DNA from 3 places in the Streptomyces sp. NPDC104761 genome. Region 2 is predicted to be linked to each of the others. Evidence: predicted binding sites of a transcription regulator. Region 2 holds the regulator's gene; each other region holds the start of a gene.

Evidence for each region. The regulator HrcA, encoded in region 2, represses chaperone genes, less so after heat shock. The targets are predictions, from matches to a motif close to TTNGCACTCNGNNNNNCNGAGTGCNAA.
Region 1: groL (chaperonin GroEL) is a predicted target of HrcA. The motif match lies at 2,999-3,025, and genes of this name have one in related genera.
Region 3: groES (co-chaperone GroES) is a predicted target of HrcA. The motif match lies at 1,721-1,747, and genes of this name have one in related genera.

The regions. Positions count from the first base shown of each region.
Region 1 covers NZ_JBVJNZ010000002.1:546,525-551,077, forward strand. The annotation lists gene ACZ63F_RS08990 (NADH:flavin oxidoreductase) at 1-947, opposite strand, end outside; gene groL (chaperonin GroEL) at 1,214-2,836, opposite strand; gene ACZ63F_RS09000 (cold-shock protein) at 3,206-3,412, opposite strand; gene ACZ63F_RS09005 (MoaD/ThiS family protein) at 3,881-4,156, opposite strand; gene thrC (threonine synthase) at 4,214-4,553, opposite strand, start outside.
Region 2 covers NZ_JBVJNZ010000004.1:244,358-248,910, reverse strand. The annotation lists gene ACZ63F_RS13970 (nitronate monooxygenase) at 1-939, opposite strand, end outside; gene dnaJ (molecular chaperone DnaJ) at 1,184-2,320, opposite strand; gene hrcA (heat-inducible transcriptional repressor HrcA) at 2,321-3,337, opposite strand; gene ACZ63F_RS13955 (MBL fold metallo-hydrolase) at 3,510-4,232, shown strand; gene ACZ63F_RS13950 (DUF3097 domain-containing protein) at 4,267-4,553, shown strand, end outside.
Region 3 covers NZ_JBVJNZ010000005.1:163,262-167,814, reverse strand. The annotation lists gene ACZ63F_RS16140 (polysaccharide deacetylase family protein) at 1-631, shown strand, start outside; gene ACZ63F_RS16135 (polysaccharide deacetylase family protein) at 688-1,443, shown strand; gene groES (co-chaperone GroES) at 1,894-2,202, shown strand; gene groL (chaperonin GroEL) at 2,329-3,954, shown strand; gene ACZ63F_RS16120 (ABC transporter permease) at 4,244-4,553, opposite strand, start outside.

The DNA.
Region 1 (4,553 bases), on a different contig from region 2:
CCCGCGAAGGCCCTCAGGAACTCGCCGTCGAGGCCGACCGAGCCGACGGTGATGGTGGGCCTGCCGGTGAGCTTCTTGGTCCAGCCGGCCAGGTTGAGGTCGGAGCCGTCGAACTCGGGGACCCAGTAGCGGCGGGTGGACGCGTGGAAGACGTCGACACCGGCGGCGGCCAGCGGGGTGAGGATCGCCTCCAGCTCCTCGGGGGTCTCGGCGAGGCGGGCGTCGTAGTTGTCGGACTTCCACTGCGAGTAGCGGAAGATGACCGGGAACTCCGGGGAGACCGAGTCGCGTACGGCGGCCACGACCTCCGCGGCGAACTTCGTACGGGCGACCGGGTCGCCGCCGTAGGCGTCGGTGCGGCGGTTGGTGCCCGCCCACAGGAACTGGTCGAGCAGGTAGCCGTGGGCGCCGTGCAGCTCGACGCCGTCGAAGCCGATGCGCTCGGCGGCGGCCGCGGCCTCGGCGAACGCGCGGATGACGTCGTCGAGGTCCTGCGAGGTCATGGCCTTGCCCTCGCCCTCGGTGCCGTCCAGGCGGATGCCGGAGGGACCGACGGCGGGGGCGTCCGCGACCGGTGCCTGGCCCTGCTTGCGGACCATGCCGATGTGCCACAGCTGCGGGACGATCGTGCCGCCCGCCGCGTGCACCCCCTCGGCGACCTTGGCCCAGCCCGCCAGCTGCTCCTCACCGTGGAAGCGCGGGACGCGGCTGCTGCCTCCGGCCGAGTCGTGACCGACGTACGTCCCCTCGGTGACGATCAGACCGACACCGGCGGCGGCCCGGCGCGAGTAGTACGAGACCACGTCCTCGCCGGGGACGCCGCCGGGGCTGAACTGGCGGGTCATCGGCGCCATCACGATCCGGTTGGGGACCGTGAGCCCGTTCAGGGCGACAGGGCGGGAGAGGATCTCGGCCGCGCGGGAGGCGGGGGGCGTGGTGACGGTCACGTGGGGGGCTCCTCGTGAATAGGACGTATACCGGATGGTATGTGCACGCGCATTGAGTGCACGTCTGTTCACAACGGCCTGCCCGGTCGTACGCATTCCCGCCCCCGCGCGGACGGTCGTGTGACCCAGGACACAGATTCGGGCCGAAAGCACGCCCCGTCAGGGGCGCTGCCCTCTCCGGCTGCGGAAACGCCGAAGGGCGGCACCCCCTGTCGAACAGGGAGTGCCGCCCTCGGTGCTGCGTCGGAACTGCCGAGCCGTCAGGCTCAGAAGTCCATGTCACCGCCCGGCATGCCGCCCGGAGCGGCCGCGGCGGCCTTCTCCGGCTTGTCGGCGATGACGGCCTCGGTGGTGAGGAACAGCGCGGCGATGGAGGCGGCGTTCTGCAGGGCAGAGCGGGTCACCTTCGCCGGGTCGATGATGCCCTCGGCGACCAGGTCGACGTACTCACCGGTCGCGGCGTTCAGGCCGTGACCCGGGGTGAGGTTGCGGACCTTCTCCACCACGACGCCACCCTCGAGGCCGGCGTTGACGGCGATCTGCTTGAGCGGGGCCTCCAGGGCGAGCTTCACGGCCTGCGCGCCGGTCGCCTCGTCACCCTCCAGCTCCAGCTTCTCGAAGACCTGGGAGGCCTGGAGCAGGGCCACGCCACCACCGGCGACGATGCCCTCCTCGACGGCCGCCTTGGCGTTGCGCACGGCGTCCTCGATGCGGTGCTTGCGCTCCTTGAGCTCGACCTCGGTCGCGGCACCGGCCTTGATGACGGCGACGCCACCGGCGAGCTTCGCCAGGCGCTCCTGGAGCTTCTCGCGGTCGTAGTCCGAGTCGGACTGCTCGATCTCGGCGCGGATCTGGTTGACCCGGCCCTGGACCTGCTCGGTGGAGCCGGCGCCGTCGACGATGGTGGTCTCGTCCTTGGTGATGACCACCTTGCGGGCGCGGCCCAGCAGGTCGAGGGTCGTGTTCTCGAGCTTGAGACCGACCTCCTCGGAGATGACCTCGCCACCGGTGAGGATGGCGATGTCGTTCAGCATCGCCTTGCGGCGGTCGCCGAAGCCCGGGGCCTTGACCGCGACGGACTTGAAGGTGCCGCGGATCTTGTTGACGACCAGGGTCGACAGGGCCTCGCCCTCGACGTCCTCGGCGATGATCAGCAGCGGCTTGCCCGACTGCATGACCTTCTCCAGCAGCGGGAGCAGGTCCTTGACCGAGGAGATCTTGGAGTTGGCGATCAGGATGTACGGGTCGTCGAGGACGGCCTCCATACGCTCCATGTCGGTGGCGAAGTACGCCGAGATGTAGCCCTTGTCGAAGCGCATACCCTCGGTGAGCTCCAGCTCCAGACCGAAGGTCTGGGACTCCTCGACGGTGATGACGCCTTCCTTGCCGACCTTGTCCATGGCCTCGGCGATGAGCTCGCCGATCTGGGTGTCGGCGGCGGAGATGGAGGCCGTGGAGGCGATCTGCTCCTTGGTCTCGACGTCCTTCGCCTGCTCCAGCAGGGCACCGGAGACGGCCTCGACGGCCTTCTCGATACCGCGCTTCAGGGCCATCGGGTTGGCACCGGCGGCCACGTTGCGCAGGCCCTCGCGGACCAGGGCCTGGGCGAGCACGGTCGCGGTGGTCGTACCGTCGCCGGCGACGTCGTCCGTCTTCTTGGCGACTTCCTTGACCAGCTCGGCGCCGATCTTCTCGTACGGGTCCTCCAGCTCGATCTCCTTGGCGATGGACACACCATCGTTGGTGATCGTGGGGGCGCCCCACTTCTTCTCAAGGACGACGTTGCGGCCCTTGGGGCCGAGGGTGACCTTGACGGCGTCGGCGAGCTGGTTCATACCGCGCTCAAGGCCGCGCCGCGCCTCCTCGTCGAACGCGATGATCTTGGCCATGTGAAGTGGTCCCTCCAGGACTGGGGGTGAGTCTTCGGACCGCGCCCGCGCCCGCGACGGACGGCTCGCCGACCCGTGGGTTCCTTGCCCCACCCGGTCCGCGGGCCTCACCGACCCGGTCCTTCTTTGTCACTCTCACCTTCAGAGTGCTAACGCCAATGATTAGCACTCGACCCAGGAGAGTGCAAGGCGCGCTCGCGAAGCGAGTGCCCGTTGGGGGGTGGCGGCCGGGCGACGGGCGGGCGCAGCCGGCTCTCGAGGACCGGGGCCCGGGAACATGGCCGGGACATGCCGAAGGGCTCGTGCCCCGGGAGGCACGAGCCCTTCGAACAAGTACAGAAGAACGTCGCTGATCAGTCGGCGCGTGCTTCAGCTGGTCGCCAGCCGGACCATGTCCGCCTGCGGCCCCTTCTGGCCCTGCGAGATCTCGAAATCGACCCGCTGACCTTCCTCGAGGGTGCGGTAGCCGTCCATCTGAATCGCGCTGTAGTGGACGAAAACATCCGCACCACCGTCGACCGCGATGAAGCCGTACCCCTTCTCCGCGTTGAACCACTTGACGGTGCCCTGAGCCATGCCTAACTCCCCTATTACTGGCCCTTGCACAGATCCACACTTCGCGGATCCGGGTCAGACCTCACCCCCCATTGGTTGGGGGCGTGCGCCGGAACGCGTCGACCGCGGCTGAATGTATCTGTCCAACTGCCGTCTGCAACAGGTCAATCGGACGAGAATTCTCGAGGGAAGGGGTCCGGAATGTGGTAAGAATTCGGCCGAATTCAGGGCAAGTCGGGCCCCATAAAGACCACAAAAGCCGCATATAACCCGGGCACTTTGGCTGCTTCTTGTCGGGCTCGCGGTATCGAATACGGGGCCCCCGACCTGGAGATCGGGACCGTGTTCCCCAACTGTACCGCGCTCAACCACACAGAATTGCCCCCTCCGCTTCTCTCACGGAGGGGGCAATCGGATGAACAGTCGGTGATCGGCGTTACCGAAGGTAATGTTCGGTCATTCGATCAGCCTGTCAAGCGGGGCCGCAGGTCAGCCGCCGGCGACGGCCGGGATGATGGAGACGCCGGCGCCGTCCGGGGTGGCCGTCTCCAGGCCCTGCTCGAAGCGCACGTCGTCGTCGTTGACGTACACGTTGACGAACCGGCGCAGCTTGCCCTGGTCGTCCAGAACCCGCGCGGAGATACCGGTGTGGTTCTTCTCCAGGTCCGAGATGACCTCGCCGAGGGTGGTCCCTTCGGCGGCGACTTCGGCCTGGCCCCCGGTGTAGGTGCGCAGGATGGTGGGGATGCGAACGGTGACGCTCACGTTTTTACCTCCGGTCCGGGCGGCACCTCTGGGCGGCGCCCTATTTCTCGGGGGGACTCAGGCGAGCCCGGCCTCGCGGAAAGACTCCAGATTCGGGCGAATGGTCGCGGTGAGCCCGGTCCCCGCCACCGCGTCCAGCGTCTTCAGTCCATCACCGGTGTTGAGTACAACGACCGACTTCGCCGGATCAATCAACCCATTCTCGATGAGCTTTTTGGTGACTCCAACCGTCACTCCGCCGGCGGTTTCCGCGAAGATTCCCTCGGTCCGCGCGAGCAGCTTGATGGCGTCGACGACCTGCTCGTCGGTGACGTCCTCCACCGCTCCGCCCGTGCGCCGCGCGATGTCGAGGACGTACGGCCCGTCGGCCGGGTTGCCGATGGCGAGGGACTTGGCG
Region 2 (4,553 bases):
GTCCCCGGACCGGGCGGCGGCCTTGCGCAGCGGGGAGGTGAGGTGGTGGACCTCCGGGTAGGCGGCGGGCGCGTACGGGCCGTGCTCGCGCATGAACCGGTTGACCAGGCCGCGGGCGGGCCGTCCGGAGAACGCACGGGTCAGCGCGGTCCGCGTGAAGAGCGGGTCGGTGAGCGCCTGCTTGTGCAGGGCGGCGGCGCCGGACTCCGGGGTGGCGAGGAAGGCCGTCCCCAGCTGTGCCGCGCTCGCCCCCGCCGCCAGTACGGCCGCGATCTGGCCGCCGCGCATGATCCCGCCCGCGGCGACGACCGGGATCCGGACGGTCTCGCGCACCTGGGCGACCAGCGACAGCAGCCCGATCCCGGACCCGTCGTTCTCCGCGACGTCCCGGTGGGTGCCCTGATGTCCTCCCGCCTCCACGCCCTGGGCGATCACCGCGTCCGCCCCGGCCCGCTCGGCGGCGAGGGCCTCCTCGGCGGTGGTGGCGGTGACGAGGGTGAGCGTCCCGGCCCGCCGCAGGGAGTCCAGCACCCCCGGCGCCGGCACGCCGAAGTGGAAGGAGACGGCGGCCACCGGGTTGTCGAGCAGCACGGCCAGCTTGGCCTCGTACCCGTCGTCCCGGCCGCTGTCCGGGTCGCCGAGCTCGGTCTCGTACCAGGCGGCCTCACCGGCCAGCTGATGCGCGTAGACCTCCACGGCCCCGGACTCGGCGTACTCGGGCTGGGGCATGAACACGTTCACACCGAAGGGACGGCCGGTCAGCCCCCGCAGCTGCTTGATCTCCTGGTACATCCCGTCGGCGGTCTTGTACCCGGCGGCGAGGAACCCCAGCCCGCCCGCCTCGGACACGGCGGCGGCGAGCTGCGGGACGGAGACCCCGCCCGCCATGGGGGCCTGCACGATCGGAAGAGGGAAGAGATCGGTCAGTGCGGAGGACATGACGGCATGTTGTCACGTCCTCCGAACAAGACCGAATCGGGCCGCCCCTTTGGCACATGCCAGAAACCACACCTCACAAGGGACCGAGCCGACCGGGCAACCACGCCTCCCGGCGGACCGAGCCGGGGGCGAGCGCACTTCTGAGCGAACCGAGTCGGCTGGTGGGTGGGCATGGGTCTGCGGGGGGCCAGGGAGCGGAGCCCCCTGGCGGGGCCGAAGGGGCGGAGCCCCTTCACGGCACCCGTCAACGCCCGTTGAACGCGTCCTTCAGCCGGCTGAACAGCCCCTGCTGGCCGGGCTGGAACTGCCCCTGCGGCCGCTCCTCCCCGCGCAGCTTCGCCAGCTCCCGCAGCAACCGCTCCTGCTCAGGGTCCAGCTTCGTCGGCGTCGTCACCTCGACGTGCACGATCAGGTCACCCCGGCCGCCGCCCCGCAGATGCGTGACCCCCCGCCCGTGCAGCGGAATCGACTGCCCGGACTGCGTGCCCGGCCGGATGTCGACCTCCTCCATCCCGTCCAGCGTCTCCAGCGGCACCTTCGTACCGAGGGAAGCCGCCGTCATCGGGATGGTCACCGTGCAGTGCAGGTCGTCGCCGCGCCGCTGGAACGTCGAGTGCGGCAGCTCGTGGATCTCGACGTACAGGTCACCGGCCGGACCGCCGCCCGGCCCCACCTCGCCCTCACCGGCGAGCTGGATCCGCGTGCCGTTGTCGACACCGGCCGGGATCTTCACGGTCAGCGTCCGCCGCGACCGCACCCGCCCGTCGCCCGCGCACTCGGGGCACGGCGTCGGCACGACGGTCCCGAACCCCTGGCACTGCGGGCAGGGCCGCGAGGTCATGACCTGGCCGAGGAAGGACCGCGTCACCTGCGAGACCTCACCACGGCCCCGGCACATGTCACACGTCTGGGCGGAGGTGCCCGGCGCCGCGCCCTCACCGTTGCAGGTGTTGCAGACGATCGCCGTGTCGACCTGGATGTCCTTGGTCGTGCCGAAGGCCGCCTCGTCGAGCTCGACCTCGATCCGGATCATCGCGTCCTGGCCGCGCCGGGTGCGCGACCGCGGACCGCGCTGGGACGCCGTACCGAAGAACGCGTCCATGATGTCGGAGAAGTTCCCGAACCCGCCGGCCCCGAAGCCGCCCGCGCCCCCGCCGCCGCTCTGCGAGAGCGGATCGCCGCCGAGGTCGTAGACCTGCTTCTTCTGCGGGTCGGAGAGCACCTCGTAGGCGGCGTTGATCTCCTTGAACCGCTCCTGGGTCTTCGGGTCCGGGTTGACGTCCGGGTGCAGCTCGCGCGCGAGCCGACGGAAGGCCTTCTTGATCTCTTCCTGCGACGCGTCGCGGCGCACGCCGAGAACGGCGTAGTAGTCCGTGGCCACTTACGACTCCGCCAGGATCTGTCCGACGTACCGTGCCACCGCTCGTACCGCTCCCATCGTTCCCGGGTAATCCATGCGGGTCGGTCCGACCACGCCGAGTTTGGCGACTGCCTCGCCGCCCGAACCGTAGCCGACCGACACCACTGACGTGGAGTTGAGTCCCTCGTAGGCGTTCTCGTGACCGATGCGTACGGTCATGCCCGAATCCCCCGCCTCGCCCATGAGCTTGAGGAGGACGACGTGCTCCTCCAGGGCCTCCAGGACGGGCCGGATCGTGAGGGGAAAGTCATGTCCGAAGCGGGTGAGATTGGCGGTGCCGCCGATCATCAGCCGCTCCTCGTTCTCCTCGACGAGCGTCTCCAGCAGGGTGGAGAGCACCGCCGAGACCGTGCCGCGGTCCTCGGCCTCGAAGGCTTCCGGCAGGTCCTCCACCAGCCGGGGCACGTCCGAGAACCGGCGTCCCGCGACCCGGCTGTTCAGCCGCGCCCGCAGATCCGCCAGGGACGTTTCGCCGAAGGGCGCCGGGCAGTCGACCATCCGCTGCTCGACCCGTCCGGTGTCGGTGATCAGCACCAGCATCAGCCGGGCCGGTGCGAGGGAGAGCAGTTCCACGTGCCGCACGGTCGACCGCGTCAGCGACGGGTACTGCACGACCGCCACCTGCCGGGTCAGCTGGGCCAGCAGCCGCACGGTCCGCGCCACCACGTCGTCGAGGTCGACGGCGCCGTCGAGGAAGTTCTGGATGGCCCGCCGCTCGGGCGCGCTCATCGGCTTGACACCGGCCAGCTTGTCGACGAACAGCCGGTACCCCTTGTCGGTGGGGATCCGCCCCGCGCTGGTGTGCGGCTGGGCGATGAACCCCTCGTCCTCCAGGGCGGCCATGTCGTTGCGCACGGTCGCCGGGGAGACCCCGAGGTTGTGCCGTTCGGTCAGCGCCTTCGAACCGACCGGCTCCTCGGTGCCGACGTAGTCCTGGACGATGGCGCGCAATACCTGAAGCCTGCGTTCACTCAGCATCCGGCGCCACACCTCCAGAAAGTCGTCCCCGCGGCCTTTCGGTCCCTTCGGGCCTTTCGTCTGGCACTCTGCGAACGCGAGTGCCAGCATCCCCGGCCCAGTGTACGGCCGTGGGGCACCGACTGGGCAAGGCCGGTCAGGACCCATGGCGTTCTACGGCTAGCGTCGCGGCATGACGGTGACTTGGGAAGAGCTGGGCTGGGAGCGGGTGGCCGAGGGCGTCGGCCGGTGCCGGCTGCCGGGCTGGGACTGCACGGCGGGTCTGGTCCTGGGCGCGGGCACGGCCCTGATGGTGGACGCCGGGTCGAGCCTGGCGGAGGGCGCGCGGTTGCGTACGGAGGCGCAGGCGCTGGCCGACCGCCGTGTGACCCATCTCGCGCTCACCCATCCGCACTTCGACCATGTCTTCGGCGCGGCCGCCTTCGCGGGCGCGGCCCTGTACGCGGCGGTGGGCGCCGAGGGCGTCCTCGGGTACGGCCGCGAGGAGCTCCGCCTGGACGCGATCCGCAACGGCCTGCCGGCCGGGGAGGCCGAGGAGGCGGCCGACGCCCTCCCGCTCCCCCGCCATCTGGTGTCCGGCGAGTGGACCTTCGACCTGGGCGACGGCCGCCAGGCCCTGCTGGCGAACGTGGGTCCCGGCCACACCCCCCACGACCTCGCCGTCCTGGTCCCCGGCGACCCGGAGGTGGTGTTCTGCGGCGACCTGGTGGAGGAGTCCGGCGATCCGCAGGCCGGCCCCGACGCCGTACCGTCGCGGTGGCCCGCCGCCCTCGACCGCCTCCTCTCCCTGGGCGGCGACCGCGCCCTGTACGTGCCCGGTCACGGAGCGGTGGTGGACGCGGCGTTCGTACGGGCCCAGCGCGACGCCCTGGCGGCCCGTTTCGGCGTGTCGTAGGCGTGCCGGTCCGGCTTCTCCTATCGTCATCCGAATGCGCCAGTACTCCGCCGACCTGACACCGCCGTGGAAGAAGCCGAAGCCGGTGCCCGAGGTGGCCGCCGAAGCCGGTCTGGTGGTCGAGGAGCCGGGGACGGGTTTCTGCGGCGCGGTGATCCGCTGCGAGGCGGGCACGGTCACCCTGGAGGACCGCTTCGGCAAGCACCGCGTCTTCCCGCTGGAGCCGCGCGGCTTCCTCCTGGAGGGGCGGGTCGTCACCCTCGTGCGCCCCACGTCCGGGGGACCCGTACGCCCCTCCCGTACCGCCTCCGGCTCGGTCGC
Region 3 (4,553 bases), on a different contig from region 2:
CGCTCGCGACGGTTTCGAGGTGGACGGCCAGGTCGAGGACGACCTGCCCCCGGTCTTCACCACGATCCCGACCAGGAAGAAGGTCGTCTTCCTCACCATCGACGACGGCGCCGAGAAGGACCCGGACTTCCTTCGGATGATGGGCGAACTGCACATCCCCTACACCGCGTTCCTCAGCAACTACCTGGTCAAGGACGACTACGGCTACTTCCGCCGGATGCAGGCCGAGGGCCACACCCTCAACAACCACACCCTCACCCACCCCTACCTGCCCGGTCTGACCTACGACGAGCAGAAGCACGAGATCTGCGGCATGCAGGACATCATGAAGCGGCAGTTCGGCAAGGCGCCGACGGTCTTCCGGCCGCCCTACGGCAACTACAACGGCGACACCCTGCGCGCCGCCAAGGCCTGCGGCATCAAGTACGCGCCGATCTGGGACGAGGAGGTGTTCGTCGACCACTGGGAGTACCGCGAGTGGGACCGCTCGCTGCACCCCGGTGACATCGTCCTCACGCACTTCCGGGGCCGCGACGACTGGGACGGCACCATGGTCGACGACATGCGCCGCTTCCTGAACAAGGTCACCCGTGACGGCTACGCGGTGGCGCGCCTGGAGGACTACCTGTGAGCCGACCGAGGGCGACGGCCGCTGTCCTGGCCGCCGCCCTCGTCCTGTCGGCGTGCATGTCCGCGTGCGCACCGTCCGTCGACCCCATCGAACGGCTCGGCCGCAAGGCCGCCGACCGGGTGCACCCGCACGGCCCGTCCGGCGAGCCGCCGTACCGCCGGTGGGGCCTGACCGAGCCCCTCGCCCCGGCGCCCCGCCCGCCGCTGCACCCGCTGTCCTTGCGCACCGCCCTCCCTCCGGTCGTCGACCACGTCCCCACCTCCGACCGGGTGGTCTTCCTGACCTACGACGACGGCGCCGAGAAGGACCCCCGCTTCGTCGACATGGTCCGCGAACTGCGGCTGCCGGTGAGCATGTTCCTCACGGACAGCGTGGTCGGCCCCGGCTACGGCCACTTCGCCCGCCTCCAGTCGGTCGGCGCGAGCGTCGAGAACCACACCCTCGACCACCCGGCCATGCCGGGCCTGCCCTACGCCGGCCAGCGCGCCGAGATCTGCGGCCAGCAGGAGAAGCTGAAGTCCCGCTTCGGCATCCGGCCCCGCCTCTTCCGCCCGCCCTACGGCACCTACGACACCGCCACCCTGCGCGCCGCGGAGGCCTGCGGAGTCGCCGCGGTGGTGCTGTGGCGGGCGGCGACGACCCCCGACGGCATCACCTACCGGACCGGCGACAGACAGCTCCGCCCCGGCGACGTCATCCTGGTGGGCCCCGACGAGGCCCTCGGCCCGCCCCTCAGGGAGCGCACCGCCCGCCTGCTGCGCCGGGTGCAGGCGGCGGGCCTGACGGTGGGCCGGCTGGAGGACTACCTGTAGACGGGGTTGGTCCGGCATGTGACGACGGTGTTGGGCCACCCGTTCAGCCGCCCGCCCACCTCGCCGCCACCGGTCCGGCGTGTGGCGACGGCGCCCGGTCACCCATGCATCCCGTCCGGCTGCTGTCGAGGACGGCGCTCAGCCACCCGTTCAGCCCGTCCGGCGTTCGAGGACGAGGCCGAAGGCCGACAAGCGGGAGTCCGGGGGCGGCAGCCCCCGGGGACGGTCACCACAACACCGCGCAACCCGGTCTTTTTCCGCGCCGCGCCGCAGGCGATTGGCACTCCGCTTGACCGAGTGCTAATCCCGGTCATAGTCTCGGCTCTGGCACTCGGCAGATGAGAGTGCCAACAACGCGACGGGCAGGTCCGGCACCCGCGACGACGGATCGACCTGGTCGCCACCTCAGACAGTTAACCCCGTGAGATCTCCGAAGGGGGAGGTCGGATCGTGACGACCGCCAGCTCCAAGGTTGCCATCAAGCCGCTTGAGGACCGCATCGTGGTCCAGCCGCTCGACGCCGAGCAGACCACGGCCTCCGGCCTGGTCATCCCGGACACCGCGAAGGAGAAGCCCCAGGAGGGCGCCGTCCTCGCCGTGGGCCCGGGCCGTTTCGAGAACGGCGAGCGCCTGCCGCTCGACGTCAAGGTCGGCGACGTCGTGCTCTACAGCAAGTACGGCGGCACCGAGGTGAAGTACAACGGCGACGAGTACCTCGTCCTCTCGGCTCGCGACGTGCTCGCGATCATCGAGAAGTAAGCCTGCGACTCACACCTCAAGCACTCCGCTTGAAGCTGCGCCCCTGGCCCCCGCGATCCTCCGAGAAGCCGGGCGCCAGGGGCGCAGCCTTGTTCACCCCAGATTTCCGAGAGGGCATCCGCTGCCATGGCGAAGATCCTGAAGTTCGACGAGGACGCCCGTCGCGCCCTTGAGCGCGGCGTCAACAAGCTTGCCGACACGGTGAAGGTGACGATCGGCCCCAAGGGCCGCAACGTCGTCATCGACAAGAAGTTCGGCGCCCCCACCATCACCAACGACGGTGTCACGATCGCCCGCGAGGTCGAGATCGAGGACCCGTACGAGAACCTCGGCGCGCAGCTGGTGAAGGAGGTGGCGACCAAGACCAACGACATCGCGGGTGACGGTACGACCACCGCCACCGTGCTGGCCCAGGCGCTCGTCCGCGAGGGCCTGAAGAACGTCGCCGCCGGTGCCTCCCCGGCCGCCCTGAAGAAGGGCATCGACGCCGCCGTCGCCGCCGTCTCCGAGGACCTGCTCGCATCGGCCCGCCCGATCGACGAGAAGTCCGACATCGCCGCCGTCGCCGCGCTGTCCGCCCAGGACCAGCAGGTCGGCGAGCTCATCGCCGAGGCGATGGACAAGGTCGGCAAGGACGGTGTCATCACCGTCGAGGAGTCCAACACCTTCGGTCTGGAGCTGGACTTCACCGAGGGCATGGCCTTCGACAAGGGCTACCTGTCGCCGTACTTCGTGACGGACCAGGAGCGCATGGAGGCCGTCCTGGAGGACCCCTACATCCTCATCAACCAGGGCAAGATCTCCTCCATCGCGGACCTGCTGCCGCTGCTCGAGAAGATCGTCCAGTCCAACGCCTCGAAGCCGCTGCTGATCATCGCCGAGGACGTCGACGGCGAGGCCCTGTCGACCCTGGTCGTCAACAAGATCCGTGGCACCTTCAACGCGGTCGCGGTCAAGGCCCCCGGCTTCGGCGACCGCCGCAAGGCGATGCTGGAGGACCTGGCGATCCTGACCGGCGCCACGGTCGTCTCCGAGGAGGTCGGCCTCAAGCTCGACCAGGTCGGCCTGGACGTGCTGGGCTCCGCCCGCCGCGTCACCGTCACCAAGGACGACACCACGGTCGTCGACGGCGCCGGTGACTCCGGTGCGGTCACCGGCCGCGTCGCCCAGATCAAGGCCGAGATCGAGAACACCGACTCCGACTGGGACCGCGAGAAGCTCCAGGAGCGCCTCGCGAAGCTGGCCGGCGGCGTGTGCGTGATCAAGGTCGGCGCCGCCACCGAGGTGGAGCTGAAGGAGAAGAAGCACCGTCTGGAGGACGCCATCTCCGCGACCCGCGCCGCGGTCGAGGAGGGCATCGTCTCCGGTGGTGGCTCCGCGCTCGTCCACGCCGTGAAGGTCCTCGACGACAACCTCGGCAAGACCGGCGACGAGGCCACCGGTGTCTCCGTGGTCCGCAAGGCCGCCGTCGAGCCGCTGCGCTGGATCGCCGAGAACGCCGGCCTGGAGGGCTACGTCATCGTCTCCAAGGTCGCCGAGCTGGAGAAGGGCAACGGCTACAACGCCGCCACCGGGGAGTACGGCGACCTGGTCAAGGCCGGTGTCATCGACCCGGTCAAGGTCACCCGCTCCGCCCTGGAGAACGCCGCCTCCATCGCCTCCCTGCTGCTGACGACCGAGACCCTGGTCGTCGAGAAGAAGGAAGAGGAAGAGGCCGCCGCCGCGGGCCACTCGCACGGCCACTCGCACTGAGGCACCAGTCTCCGAGGCGCCGGTCTCCGAGGCGCCGGTCTCCGAGGCACCGGTCTCTGAGGAAGCCCCCGTTCCCGGTCGTCCGCCGGGAACGGGGGCTTCGCCCTTCCGGAGTCATGGACCCGGGTGGCGCCGCACCCCGATGATCTCGCGCTTCGTCACGGGTCTGTGTCGCCCAATCGTCACCATGGGCTCTCCGACGTCACGACAGCGTCATAGGTCAGCGTCCGGCTGCCCCAAGCCGAGGTCCGGCTTCGGGCAGCCGTTTGCGCCACAGCGAACCAACCGGTCAGTCGCGGCGGATCAGCTCCGGATCGATCCGGCGGCCGGCCAGTGGCAGTGAGCCCGCCGCCGCGGCCGCCACCACTCCCGCCACCGCCACGGACAGCAGGGGGATGCCGGCGACGTCCCAGCGGATCGCTCCACCGCCTGTGATCAGGTAGCTGGACTCGGCGAGCTTCCCGGTGACGACCGCCAGGGCGAGACCGAGACCGAGCGGCAGCACCACCTGGAGGCACTGCACGGCCCGCATGGTCCGTGCCCGGGCGCCGATCAGGGTGACGGCGGTGACCTGCGCACGGCGTTCGACCGCGCGGTCG